DNA from 3 places in the Psychrobacillus sp. PGGUH221 genome. Region 3 is predicted to be linked to each of the others. Evidence: riboswitches for the same ligand, from Rfam matches in the RefSeq annotation. Region 3 holds a riboswitch; each other region holds the start of a gene.
The links. Region 3 has a riboswitch for S-adenosylmethionine ahead of PGC35_RS01240 (M20 family metallopeptidase). Riboswitches for the same ligand answer to the same signal wherever they lie in the genome.

Region 1 (4,565 bases), on a different contig from region 3:
CTGTTACAGTCCCACCAAATTTCTCTACTTGTTCTTTTACACCTTCAATGTATTGAGCAGAAAAAGTACCAAGATTTTGTTGCATAACCAATGCGATTTTCTTCCCTGATAGCGGATTATCGGATGCTTCTGAATCAGCAGGAGTAGTTGTTGCTTCATTTGCATCCCCTTTTGGTTGACACCCTGTTAAGATAATTCCAATTACTAATAATACGGATAAAAGCCATGCTGTTTTTGATTTCATGCGAGTTCTCCCTTTTCTATATTTATTAAACTTGGAATATTTTTTGTATATTCCGGATATATAATTCCTTTTTCAGTAATAATGGCTGTAATGTATTCACCCGGTGTAACATCGAATGCAGGATTAAATACTTTTGTATTTTTCGGAGCTACCTGTTTCCCTGCAATATGCGTTATTTCTTCCGCTGGACGTTCTTCAATCGGGATCTCTTTTCCATTCTTAATGGTCAAATCAAAAGTGGAAGAAGGAGCTGCCACATAAAAAGGGATGTCAAACACTTTTGCTAATAATGCTAAGTTAAGTGTTCCGATTTTATTTGCCGTGTCGCCGTTTTCTGCTATCCGGTCTGCCCCTACAATAATTGCTTCGATTCCTTTTGCTCCGATTGTATGTGCAGCCATGCTGTCTGTTATAAGTGTTACATCCACTCCAGATTGCTGAAGCTCCCACGCAGTTAGCCTTGATCCTTGAAATACAGGTCTAGTTTCACAAGCATAAACTTCAAACTGTTTTCCCCGCTCACTCCCAAGATGGAATGGTGCTAATGCAGTACCATATTTTGCGGTTGCAATTGAACCTGCATTACAAATGGTCATAACTTTTGTTTGACCTTCAAGCAAGGACAACGCATATTCGCCAATATTTCTACAGGATGCTTCGTCTTCTCTATGAATTTTTATAGCTTCCTCTATCAAAAGTTCCTTCGCCTCTTGTACACTTGCTACATTTTCAACAGCACTTCTTAAACGTTCTAGAGCCCAAACTAAATTTACAGCTGTTGGTCTAGATTTAGCTAAATACAAGAAATCCCTGTTGAGTTGCAGATGAAATTCCTCTAATGTATTTGCTTCATACTTTTCGGCCGCTTTAGCCAATCCATATGCAGCGGTAATACCAATTGCTGGTGCACCCCTCACCTTCAGAGTGATAATAGCATCATATACATCTTCTAAAGTATCTAGTGTTAAATACTCAACTACGTGAGGTAATTTTTGCTGATCCAAAATCCGAAATTCTTTGTCGTTCAACTCTATCGATAATGGAATACTCATTTGCGAAACCCCTCTAATAATTCAAATACTTCATCAATTGAATGGATATCTTTGCGTTTTAATATAAGTGCTTCCCCTGTTTGTAAGGTCTGCTTTTTGAATTTAATCCGTTGTTCGTCATCTTCGATACTGTCCAAATCCTTCACATGTGCTAGCCCGATTGTACGACGAATTAATTCACATCCAGCAAAGCCTAGTGTATCTCGGAAAATTTTATCCAAGACATATTCTTTATAGCCATCTGTGTCTTTATAGGAATCGACACTTTTTTTGTCCCATAATTCCGAAAATTTAGTCGAAAAGACATCCCAAGTTTGTTTGATATGGGTGACAATAACTCCCCGCTCATCCTCTTCTCTTGTAACATTTTGCACGATTAGATTTGCTAAAAACAATCCAATATCAAAGCCAATAGGTCCATAAAAAGCAAACTCTGGGTCTATTACTTTCGTTTCGGTTTCACTAGCAAAGATGCTCCCTGTATGCAAATCTCCATGTAATAATGCTTCCGCTTCTGTCATGAAGCTATTCTTTAATTTTGCAACCTCTAGCTTTAAGCGCCCGTTATTCCAAATAGTTTCTACGTCTTCTTGCAACAATGCTTCAAAGTCATTTGTTTCATAGTCAAAAAACGGATCTGTAAAAATAAGATCTTCTGTGATTTTACAAAGTTCTGGATTGGAAAACTCTGAAACTAGTTTCTTTTTTTCAAAAGGGTGTAATGCAAAATCAGATGTATGAAATAGTGTTTGAGCTAAATATTCTCCAATATCTTTTGAAAGGTTTGGATATGATTCAAGTTTAATCAACCCTTCACGTGCAATTTTTAAATGAGATAAATCCTCCATAACCGTAAGCGCAAGATCCTCATCAATTGCATATACGGTCGGAACAAGATTGGCTGCAAATTCAGCATGTTTTTTTAATGCATTTGCTTCAATCACTGCTCGTTTTAACGTTAGTGGCCAACTTTCTCCGACAACCTTTGCGTATGGTAAAGCCTGTTTAATAATAAGACTCTTATCACCGTTCAATTCCTTAATATGAAATACATAGTTAAGATTACCGTCACCTATCTCACGACACTCCAACTCTGTGTCTTGTGGGAAGAAGTTAAGTTCTTTTGCATATAAAATAGCACTTTCTTCTGTTAATGATTCATATTGTCTCTTTGTAGCTGTCGTCATTATTCTCTACCTTTCCGTTTCAAAATAAAAAGCCTCTTTCATAAGAAAGAGGCGTAGAATAAGAGATCTCTCGCCTCTTATCTTTCAGAAAGTTACCTTTCTGATGGAATTAGCACCGTGCCTTAGGAGATTTTCATCTCGGCGCAAAATGCGCCCCGTCTCACAACGGTATTACGGTCGGTTGCTGGGCTTCATCGGGCCATTACCCTCTGCCTGCTCTTGATAAGAGTGCTATTAATTAAAACGTTATACTATTTGAAAATCATCCTAGCATATTCAAAAAACACATGTCAATCATTTTTTTAAAAACAAAAAAAATTCTAATAACTATATTGACAATCTTTATATTGCATGAAATAATCATTATTAATTTGACTAACTCAATTGAATAACTTTTTCTTATTTAGAGCAGGTGGAGGGACGAGCCCTATGATACCCGGCAACCGATCCATTATGGACACGGTGCTAATTCTTGCAGTCAGTAGACTGAGAAATAAGAAGTCGTTAATTTTTTAACCTCTTCTTATTTGGAAGAGGTTTTTTTATATTTAGAAGGGGCAAAACACTGGGACATTGACTAAGTAGAAATTTGTTATATAAAGGATTGTGATAATAAATGAGTGGAATTACTACTCTCTATCAGGTTTACGGTAAACCTGGAACTTTTGAAAAAAAAGCTGAAGGAATTGCGCTCGGTTTAACAATAGGATCCTGGACTGATTTGCCGTTACTAGAGCAAGAGCAATTAAAAAAGCATAAAGGAAATGTTATATCGATAACTAAATTTGAAAATAGTCACCATCCGCTAAAACGAGATGAAATCAAAGCAGAAATTAAAATAAACTATCCTAGTGCTAATTTCTCTGCAGATTTACCTGCCATATTAACAACTGTTTTCGGCAAACTATCGCTAGACGGTGAAGTAAAGCTACTAGACTTGGAATTCTCATCAGACCTTTTAGATAATTTCCCAGGACCTAGATTCGGAATTGAAAGTATTCGTGAATTGCTAAGAGTGTATAATCGTCCACTTGTGATGAGTATTTTTAAAGGAGTAATTGGAAGAGATATCAATTACCTATCTGAACAGCTGCGTAACCAAGCTCTAGGTGGAGTAGATTTAGTAAAAGATGATGAAATTCTCTTTGAAAACCCCCTTACTCCTTTTGAAAAAAGAATTATTACAGCTAAAGAAGTACTACGTCAGGTGTATGAGGAAACTGGACATCGAACACTTTATGCAGTTAACCTCTCTGGGCGGACATCCAATTTAAAATCAAAAGCAAAAAAGGCAAAAGAACTTGGGGCTGACGCTCTATTATTTAATGTTCATGCATATGGTCTAGATGTACTTCAAGAACTTGTGGAAGATGAAGATATTCAGTTGCCATTCATGGCCCATCCAGCCTATAGTGGTGCTTTTACATCATCCTCATTTTATGGAGTTTCAACACCACTTTTACTTGGTAAATTGACTCGTTATGCAGGGGCAGATTTTTCATTATTCCCCTCACCATACGGAAGCGTCGCACTGGAGAAAACAGCTGCACTATCACTTGGGGAAGAATTGACGAAAGAAAGTGCAGTAAAACGAACTTTTCCAGTTCCTTCGGCTGGAATTCATCCTGGATTGGTTCCTTTGTTAATCGAAGACTATGGCATAGATAGCATTATAAATGCAGGTGGTGGAGTGCATGGTCATCCTACTGGCGCTACAGGAGGAGGGCTTGCCTTTAGGCAGGCCGTATCAGCAGTCCTTGATGGAATTCCGTTAGCTGAAGCAGCAAAACAGTTTCCAGAACTAAAAGCAGCATTGGAACTATGGGGGTAAGCATTATGAGTAAGCTAGTAATCTATTGTGATTTTGATGGGACCATTACAAACCAAGACAATATTATATCCATTATGAAAAAATTTGCTCCCCCAGCATACTTGCCGATCAAAGAGAATATTTTAGGGCAAAAGCAATCTATCCGAGAAGGTGTTGCTCAAATGTTCTCTCTGTTACCTGTATCTATAAAAGATCAAATTATAAGCTACTTGCTTGATCAAGCAGAGATTAGAGAAGGATTCGACGATTTT
Region 2 (4,565 bases), on a different contig from region 3:
AAGGTTTGGAGTATCGTGCTTGGCATTGATTTTGTCATTTCCATCTCTTATTACATTTGGCCTCGCACGGCTAAGCGATAAACCAATCTATTTTCGTTTTGTCGCATTCCGTTTTCTTAAACTATTGTAAACTGGAAAGGCAAGTCCCATTGATGGACTTGCCTTTTCTTATTTATACTGCTCGATCCCAGTAACGGTGTTTAGCTATTAAATTTACGAAACTTTCAACAAAGCTGTTTCCGGTTTCTTTTGTGAGCACACCTAGTTGTCCTGTCAGTCTAAGTTCATCTAACAATTGTTCACCATCAAATGTTGCTCCGATTGGTTTATAGTGAGTATATGCTTCTTTGATGAAATAAGCCGCTTCTTTATTAAACATGGCCGTCTTACCTTGCGAACTTACCACATAAACAGCATCAAATAAAACCGAATCGGCAGTTAGGAAAGTATGATCTACAGGTAACAGGGAACCATCTGCTCCTGCAACTGCTCCTCCATGATCACTTACAACCTCGGGCTGTGTTCCGCTTGCTTTTAAACTATCTAAAATAGCTGCAAGATTTGCGTCAAATCCATCTCCTACTAACACTGCGATTTTACGTGTGTCGGGTTTCATCATTGTATTCAGCTGACTTAATGCTGGAGATGATTTGCTGTTCTTTGTAAGATCGCTCCCTTGCACGACTAAGCCTAGGTTTTCTCCTACTTTCGTAGCCAATTCCAAGTCAACGTTTGCCAACATCTCTAATACTTGTTGACGTACTGATATTTCTAGACATTTTCCGAGCTCAAAGCTAAATGCATTTATTATATGAATTCTTTCGGGACTACTCATACTATTCCAAAACAGAGTAGCTTGAGAAAAATGATCTTTAAAGCTTTCACTTCGGGCACGTACCTTGCGTGCATCAATTTTCTCCTGATAGTGTGCATATCCACCATCCGCTTCACTTACAGGAGCTGGAGTATTTCCTGCTAACGAGTTTTTATGATAGCTCACTCTTCCTACATTAATTGTTTGTCTACCATATCCATCTCGTTGGTTATTATGGAATGGGCAGACTGGACGGTTAATCGGTAGCTCATGAAAGTTAGGGCCACCAAGTCTTATCAATTGTGTATCCGTATAGGAGAACAACCGTCCCTGTAGAAGTGGATCGTTTGTAAAGTCGATCCCAGGAACTACATTACCAGGATGGAAGGCAACTTGCTCCGTCTCTGCAAATACATTATCTACATTGCGATTCAACGTCATCTTACCAATAATTTTTACAGGTACTTCTTCCTCTGGCCATATCTTTGTCGGATCTAGAATATCAAAATCAAAATTAAATTCGTCATCCTCCGTAATTAACTGTACGCCAAATTCGTACTCTGGATAGTTTCCATTTTCAATTGACTCATATAAATCACGACGATGGAAGTCAGGATCTTTCCCATTTATCTTTTGTGCTTCGTCCCATACGACTGAATGAACACCTAGTACTGGCTTCCAGTGGAATTTTACAAAATGGGACTTTCCTTCTTCATTTACAAATCGGAATGTATTTACGCCAAACCCTTCCATCATTCGGAAACTGCGAGGAATGGCTCTATCCGACATCGCCCACATAATCATATGAGCTGACTCTTGATTGTTTGCGATGAAGTCCCAAAAAGTATCATGCGCAGTTGCAGCTTGTGGAATCTCGTTATGCGGTTCTGGTTTTAACGCATGTATTAAATCAGGAAACTTAATGGCATCTTGGATAAAAAATACAGGAATATTGTTTCCTACTAAATCGTAATTTCCCTCTTCTGTATAAAACTTAGTAGCAAAACCACGTGCATCACGAGCAAGCTCACCCGATCCACGAGATCCTGCTACGGTCGAAAACCTTACAAAAACCGGTGTTTTCTCACCAGGTGTTTGCAAGAATTTCGCTTTTGTATAAGGTTGTAAGGATTCATATAATTCAAATACTCCATGTGCAGCATAGCCACGAGCATGAACAATTCGCTCTGGAATCCGTTCATGATCAAAATGGGTCATTTTTTCACGAAAATGAAAATCCTCTAAGAGAGTAGGACCACGTTCGCCTGCTTTTAAAGAAAATTCATCCTCTGAAACTTTTAATCCATGGTTCGTAGTAAGAGACTTATCTTTATCATCTACACGAAACTGTTCTAATTGTTCATTTTTACTGTTCTCATTTACTTTTTTATCCAAGCTTATTCCTCCTCTATTAAATTCATCACATACATACAGTTCCCCATAAAATGATGAAGAAACATCTTTTGTTTAATTTGAATAAAATATTCACAAAATATATTAATTCCTATCTGTTTTGTATAATTTAGCATTGACTTCACTCAATTAACGTAGTAAACTCATTTCAACAACTCCATATTACTTATCAAGAGAAGCAGAGGGACTGGCCCTATGATGCTTCAGCAACCGCTAATTATGGCATGGTGCTACATCCAGCAAGAAACGTCTTGAGAGATAAGTGTACATAATATACATGAAACTCTTTTCGTTTTGAAAAGAGATTTTTTTTCATTTAATTCATACTTTAACAATAAGAATAGTACGTTACTTATTAAAGGAGACGAACACTGTTGAGTAATATATTTATCAAAACTGAAAAACAAAAAAAATGGCTTGATCTATTGCATCAATTTGAGGAGAAATTTAAAAGTAAGTCCGCAGAAATTGATGAACTTTCCATTTTCCCTTTAGAAAATGTAAAGGACTTAGTGGGGATTGGTTATGCAAGCCTTACATTACCTTTAGAGTTAGGAGGAGAAGGATTCTCTGTTTATGACATGGTTCTTTTGCAAGAAACACTTGCAAGCTATGATGCTAACACTGCCTTGTCTATGGGTTGGAGTTTAGGTGTTGTCGGTGAGTTGTACGAGAAAAGTCTTTGGAAAAAAGATAAATTAGACTTTTTCGCAAATGAGGTTATTAACGGTGCACTAATAAATCGTTCTGCAAGTGAGGCGCAAACAGGCAGCCCCACCCGCGGAGGACGCCCAGGTACAACAGCTGTAAAAAATGGAGACACGTGGGTAATAAATGGTCGGAAAATTTTCACAACGGCTTCTCCAGTTCTTTCCTATTTTTTAACCTCTGCTTGGATAGAAGAAAAAGAAAAAGTAGGTTTCTTCCTAATCAATAGAAGTCTAGACGGTGTATCCATCGAAGAAACATGGGATGTCGTATCGATGCGTGGAACAAGTAGCAACGATTTACTATTAGATAATGTAGTTGTCCATGAATCAGATCTAGTTGAACTGCCAGAGTTTGCGAGCGGAGGGAAAATAAATGGCTGGTTACTCCATATTCCAGCTACCTACCTAGGAGTTGCACAAGCAGCTCGCGATTACGCAGTTAACTTTGCTAACACACATTCTCCAAATAGTTTGAATGGTCCTATTGCGCAGTTACCAAATGTTCAACAGCTCATTGGCGAGATAGATTTAGAGCTTACGAAAGCACGATTTGTCATTTATGGAGCAGCTTCTTCCTATGACAACGAAGCTACAAGACATTTACTGACAAATGAAGTAAGTGTTGCAAAGCATATTGTGACAAACTCTGCTATAACAATCGTTGATAAAGCGATGCGGTTAGTTGGAGCGAAAAGTCTGCAAAGAACCAATCCATTACAACGCTACTATCGTGATGTTCGAGCCGGACTACATAACCCTCCGATGGATGATATGACGATTAAAAAACTAGCACTAACTGCATTGGAAGAAGAAAAAAACAAAAATAATTAGTTAAATAAGGGGAATGGTGAAAATGAAATTTAAAAAGTATTTAAAATTAGCAGCAGTCGGATTGGCATCCGTAACGATTTTATCAGCATGTGGATCAAATGATGATACAAGCGCAAGTACCAGTACTAAAAGTAACGGAGATGTACGTAAAGTAAAAGTAGCATACGACCAAGCTTCTAAACCAATTTCATGGCAAGATGAAAAAGGAAACGCGACAGGTTATGATGTAGAAGTGATGAAGTTAGTAGATGAGCTTCTACCTGAATATGAATTTGAATACGTGGGAACAACAAGCGATGATTTATTGATTGGAGTGGAACAAGGGAAATACCAAGTAGGTGTTAAGAATGCATTTTGGACGGAAGAACGTACTGCAAAATTTATCTTCCCTCAAGAATTCCTTGGTTTAAGTAGTACAGGTCTAGTCTTGAAAAAAGAAAATGAACAGATTAAATCATTAGAAGATTTTGCTTCAGCAGAACTTTCACTAGCTCCAATCGCAGCAAATAATGCACAATACACAATCATTGATGAGTACAACAAAGAAAATCCAGACAATCCGGTTAAACTCGAAGCTGGAGATGCGTTTACAGTAGACGTAGTTCAATGGGTGAATGAAGGACGCGTGGATGGTGGTATTACATTGGAAGGTGTCTTTGAAAAACAAGTACTCGCAGAAGATGGTCCATACTACAACTTAAAAGATGAAGTTGTTTACAACGAGTTCGCAGTAATTAAAACTTGGCCATTATTCAACAAAAAAGAACAAGAATTTGCTGATGCATACGACAAAGCTA
Region 3 (4,565 bases):
ACCTTTAATCATTATGTGGCATTATTATTAACCGTTGCTCTATTTGCCGCATCTGTCTATGCTGGTTACACGCATAGATGGTGGATTTATATTATTGATGCAGCATCGTTGACTTTAGGTTTTTGGTACGCAACACATATGAAAAGTCGAGACAAAAAGAAAAAATCCACCTCTTAAGAAGAGGTGGATTCAGACTATAGACAAACTCAAAGAAATTTGAAATTGTCTATAGTCTTTTTTTATTTACAATACATAGTAAGAAATCGTTGATTTCCGTTTCAGGCGCTACGCTTTCCACGGGCACGGCCTCAGCCTTCTCCCTTGCTCCTGCGCAAAGCTCGTCGCAAAAAACAATGCTCCTGCGCAAGCTCGTCGCAAAAATTAATTTCGCTACGCTCAGTCCGGGTGCTTCGGCTCGTGCTGTTCCCGTAGGAGTCTTCGCGCCTTCCACTCCAATCGACTAGTGTTGGCTAATTTAAAAAGTGGTGAGTTTCTAAATCTTCTAAGACGTTGAGGTGTTGAATATCATGATGACTAAAAACCAAATCAATGAACGTGAACAACTTGAAATGCTAACGATTGAGCAGATTGTACCGAAGGACCATTTGGTCCGTAAATTGGATGACACGATTGATTTCCATTTCATCCATTAGTAGAACATCTTTACTCTGCTACTGGGCGACCAAGTATTGATCCCGTTGTGTTATTTAAAATGACGTTTATTCAATATACATTTGGCATCCGTTCGATGCGCCAAACAATAAAAGAGATTGAAACGAATACTCCGGCACATTGATAACACCAAATGAAAATAAAACAATTCAATGAAAGACAATACATTCCAAAAAAATCCACCTCTTCTTAAGAGGTGGATTCAGACTGTAGACAGATTCAGCGGAAGCTTATGTGTATTGTATAGCAAATGCATATCCGATTAATCTTTATGTTGTTGAAACACACTTCATAATCCGAAAGATAAAGAATATAAATTACAATATCAATCTTTCAAATCGCAAACGCCCATACCATCTGCTTTTGCTTTACGAGCTAAGGATGCATTAAATTCTTTTCTGATTTGATGAAGTAGTTTTGCATCTGTTAATATTCGATAACCGGTTGTAGCTAAGACTTTAGCTCCCTTGATTAGTGCTTCATCCGCAGCTTTAGATTTGGCAGCTTCACGGAATTCTATTGTATGGGCGACTAAATCATCTGGTCCAATTTTAATGGATGGTCTTGCAGTTGGTACTACGTAGCTAATATTTCCAGCATCCGTAGAGTCATTGTAATGTTTACTTTCTGTGTATACGACTTCTCCAATAGCTTCAAATTCCGAATGAATAACCTCATCTAACACTGAATTTACTACAAAATCTTGCACCTCATTTTGAAAACGTTCGATTTTTACAGAAGTTCCTGTTACAAGTGTTGCTCCGTTAGCAAGGAATCGAACTTTTTCGGAGATTTCCTCTGTTTTTTTCCAATTCTTTGCGCTGACATGAATACGAGCAGAGGCAAAATAAGGGATAATGTTCGGTGAATCACCTCCATGCGTAATAATTCCATGTATGCTAACATCAGATGGTAATTGTGAACGAAGCGCATGGATTCCGTTGAAAAAATGAACGACAGCTTCCAATGCATTTATTGTTTTATTAGAAGCTGCTGTTGGGTGAGTAGCTTGTCCAATAAAATGAAAATCTAATGATTCCAGAGCAAGTGTTTCGCAACTTAAAGTAGTTTTGCTTGAAGGGCTAATTATTAAAGCCACATCTACATCTTCTAGATAACCAAGCCTTACAAAGTTTCCTTTTGAACTTCCTTTTGATCCACCTTCTTCTGCGGGAGTACCAAGGACGATTATTCTTCCACCGGTTTCGTTCAGCATTTCTGCTAGAGAGATGCTAGCAGCCACACTTGCCGTACCAATAATGTTATGTCCGTCGGCATGTCCAATTGAAGGTAAAGCGTCGTATTCTGCTAAAAAAGCAACAGTAGGTCCCTCGATACCGCTATCCTTAATCGCATAGAAAGACGTTTCATGACCTGCTATTCCTTTTTCGACTTGAAAATTTGCACTTTCTAATAAATCAATTAGCGTAGAACTAGCAAAAAATTCTTCGTTTCCAATCTCAGGGTTTTCATGTATTTGATGACTTATTTGAATATATACATTCTTGTTGTCTTCTATTAATTTATGGAGATAGTCTCTTTTTTCTACTAGGAAACTCACTTGTATCTGCTCCTTTTACATTTATTATTCATAACAAAAAAGAACTCTCCTAATCTTATCTTGTATGATAAGAAAAAGAGAGCTCTTCGTATAATCGAAAAACCTTCTTTTCTCATCTTTCAAGCAATAAATTGCTTGCAGGAATTGGCACAGTTTTCATTTTGAATCTGCTGCCGAAACGTCGTTGGGCCTGTCCCTCAGTTTCTCTCGATAAGAAAGTGATATTCTATGTAAATTTTATAAGAACTAATTCCAATATTAAGTAATTTATTCCTAGCAGTCAAGTAGTATTTAAAAGATAAGACTATATACAGCTAAAACACCAATTGTTCCTAATACTACAACCATTACATTTGAAAAAATAATGGCAAGTGCGAATGCCACAATGGCTCCAATAATTCCAAATAATAGATTACCTTCTTGAACATATAAAATAGCTGGGAAAATTAATGCTCCTAATACTGCAAATGGAATATTACGTAATACTCCTGAAACAACAGGAGGTAATTCTTTGCCTTCTAAAAAAGTTAACGGGAATGCTCGGGGAATATAGGTAACAATAGCCATTCCTAATAGCATCCACCAATACCATGCTTCCATTCCATTATGCTCCTTTCGTTAAGTTTTTTCCTCGTAGTCTAGTCCTCTTTTGATGATTGGCATATATAATTTCGACAAAAATAGAGGATGCTAGGGTAGCGACTAAAATAGCCCATCCTGTCGATAATAATTCTGTCCAGTAAAAAAATCCGTTTATAATAGCTGCAATGAGGGCCAGCATGACTACTTTGCGGTTTCCTCGCATAGAGGGTACTAGAAGACCAACGAACATTGCATATAGAGCAATCGACATGGCCGCTTGTAAAAATGCTGGTAGATTGGCACCTATAACATGTCCAACCGCTGTAAATACAACCCAACTACCATATGCGATAAGCGCAACACCAAATGCAAAAGAAGTATGTATTTTTTCATCTTTTTGAGTTGCTAATACGGAAAAAGATTCATCTGTAATCCCAAATGCATATATTCCTTTGACCCATCTTTTTTCACTATGCATCTTTTCATTGAGTGCAGCCGTCATTAAAAAGTGTCGAATGTTCACGACAAATGTATTTAAAACGATTAAAATAGGATCAACACCTTTTGCTATAAGCGTCAGTGACATATACTGAGCAGCGCCGGCGTAAACAAAAATACTCATTGCTGTTGCTTCAATAATGGAAAGTCCAGTGGTTTTTGCCAATAAACCAAATGTTAATGCAACTGGAAAATAGCCGATAGCAATACTCGTACCGGCTTTTAAACCCTTTACGAATGAATTATTATTCATGTCGAATTTCACCACCTTCAATTATGATAGTGAACAAATTATACTATATCTATAAAGTTTTATATAGTTGAAAATTGGGAAGAGTATAAATATACATAGAAGAGGAGAGTTACCATGCCAAGTTGGTTATCATTCGAAACTTTATCTAATTTAACACAAGATTACCGAGCACTTGGACCACTATTTGGGTTATTACTACCTTTTCTTGAAGCATTTTTGCCGTTTCTACCTTTAGTAGTTTTTATCGTGGCGAATGTGACTGCCTACGGAATTTTGTTTGGATTTTTATTATCTTGGGCAGGTTCGGTTGCAGGTGCTTATACCGTATTTTTAGTTATTAGAAAATATGGACGAGCTAGAGTTTTAGGTTTTATTACAAGGCATGAAAAGATTCAAAAATTAATATTATGGGTAGAGAGAAACGGTTTTGGACCATTATTTTTACTTATTTGTTTTCCATTTACACCCTCCGCACTTGTGAATATAGTTGCGGGTCTATCTAATATGAAAAAAAATACGTATTTATGGACAGTTGTCTTAGGGAAACTAATTATGATATTAGTGGTAAGCTTTATTGGTTCCGATATTAAAGCACTCATTACACAACCCTTAAGAACAGCAATAATGATTGGAATAATGGTTATACTATGGTTTGTTGGAAAAGCTGTGGAGAAAAAAATTGATAAGAAAGTAGATGCAGATTTTAGATCAATTCGCGATGAAAGACGAAATACAAAGGAGAAAAGATTTGAGTAATACACAAAAAGAATTGCTGGAATGGTTAGTGGCCATTTTCATTGGAATTTTAGTAGTATTTATTGTTCGTTCTTTCATTTTAACGAACTATGAAGTAGTCGGGGAATCAATGATGCCTACACTTCATGACAAAGATAAAGTATTTGTGAGTAAGCTTTCTGATATAGACCGCATGGATATTGTGATCTTTCATAGCGACCAAAAAGAAGACTATGTAAAACGTGTCATTGGTTTACCAGGTGA

Region 1: it holds a riboswitch for S-adenosylmethionine, as region 3 does, so the genes downstream of both, mtnK (S-methyl-5-thioribose kinase) here and PGC35_RS01240 (M20 family metallopeptidase) in region 3, are expected to answer to the same signal.
Region 2: it holds a riboswitch for S-adenosylmethionine, as region 3 does, so the genes downstream of both, PGC35_RS10210 (acyl-CoA dehydrogenase family protein) here and PGC35_RS01240 (M20 family metallopeptidase) in region 3, are expected to answer to the same signal.

What each region holds. Positions count from the first base shown of each region.
Region 1 is NZ_JAQMHQ010000010.1:101,536-106,100, reverse strand. Features, by position in the region: gene PGC35_RS17195 (sugar ABC transporter substrate-binding protein) at 1-244, opposite strand, end outside; gene mtnA (S-methyl-5-thioribose-1-phosphate isomerase) at 241-1,296, opposite strand; gene mtnK (S-methyl-5-thioribose kinase) at 1,293-2,483, opposite strand; SAM riboswitch class I at 2,558-2,712, opposite strand; SAM riboswitch class I at 2,880-2,983, shown strand; gene mtnW (2,3-diketo-5-methylthiopentyl-1-phosphate enolase) at 3,100-4,314, shown strand; gene PGC35_RS17175 (2-hydroxy-3-keto-5-methylthiopentenyl-1-phosphate phosphatase) at 4,320-4,565, shown strand, end outside.
Region 2 is NZ_JAQMHQ010000005.1:201,494-206,058, forward strand. Features, by position in the region: gene PGC35_RS10200 (hypothetical protein) at 1-81, shown strand, start outside; gene PGC35_RS10205 (catalase) at 173-2,209, opposite strand; SAM riboswitch class I at 2,391-2,492, shown strand; gene PGC35_RS10210 (acyl-CoA dehydrogenase family protein) at 2,599-3,768, shown strand; gene PGC35_RS10215 (transporter substrate-binding domain-containing protein) at 3,791-4,565, shown strand, end outside.
Region 3 is NZ_JAQMHQ010000001.1:255,370-259,934, reverse strand. Features, by position in the region: gene PGC35_RS01250 (CsbA family protein) at 1-177, shown strand, start outside; partial or broken gene PGC35_RS01245 (transposase) at 528-781, shown strand; gene PGC35_RS01240 (M20 family metallopeptidase) at 998-2,233, opposite strand; SAM riboswitch class I at 2,343-2,450, opposite strand; gene PGC35_RS01235 (AzlD domain-containing protein) at 2,525-2,833, opposite strand; gene PGC35_RS01230 (AzlC family ABC transporter permease) at 2,838-3,566, opposite strand; gene PGC35_RS01225 (TVP38/TMEM64 family protein) at 3,681-4,322, shown strand; gene lepB (signal peptidase I) at 4,315-4,565, shown strand, end outside.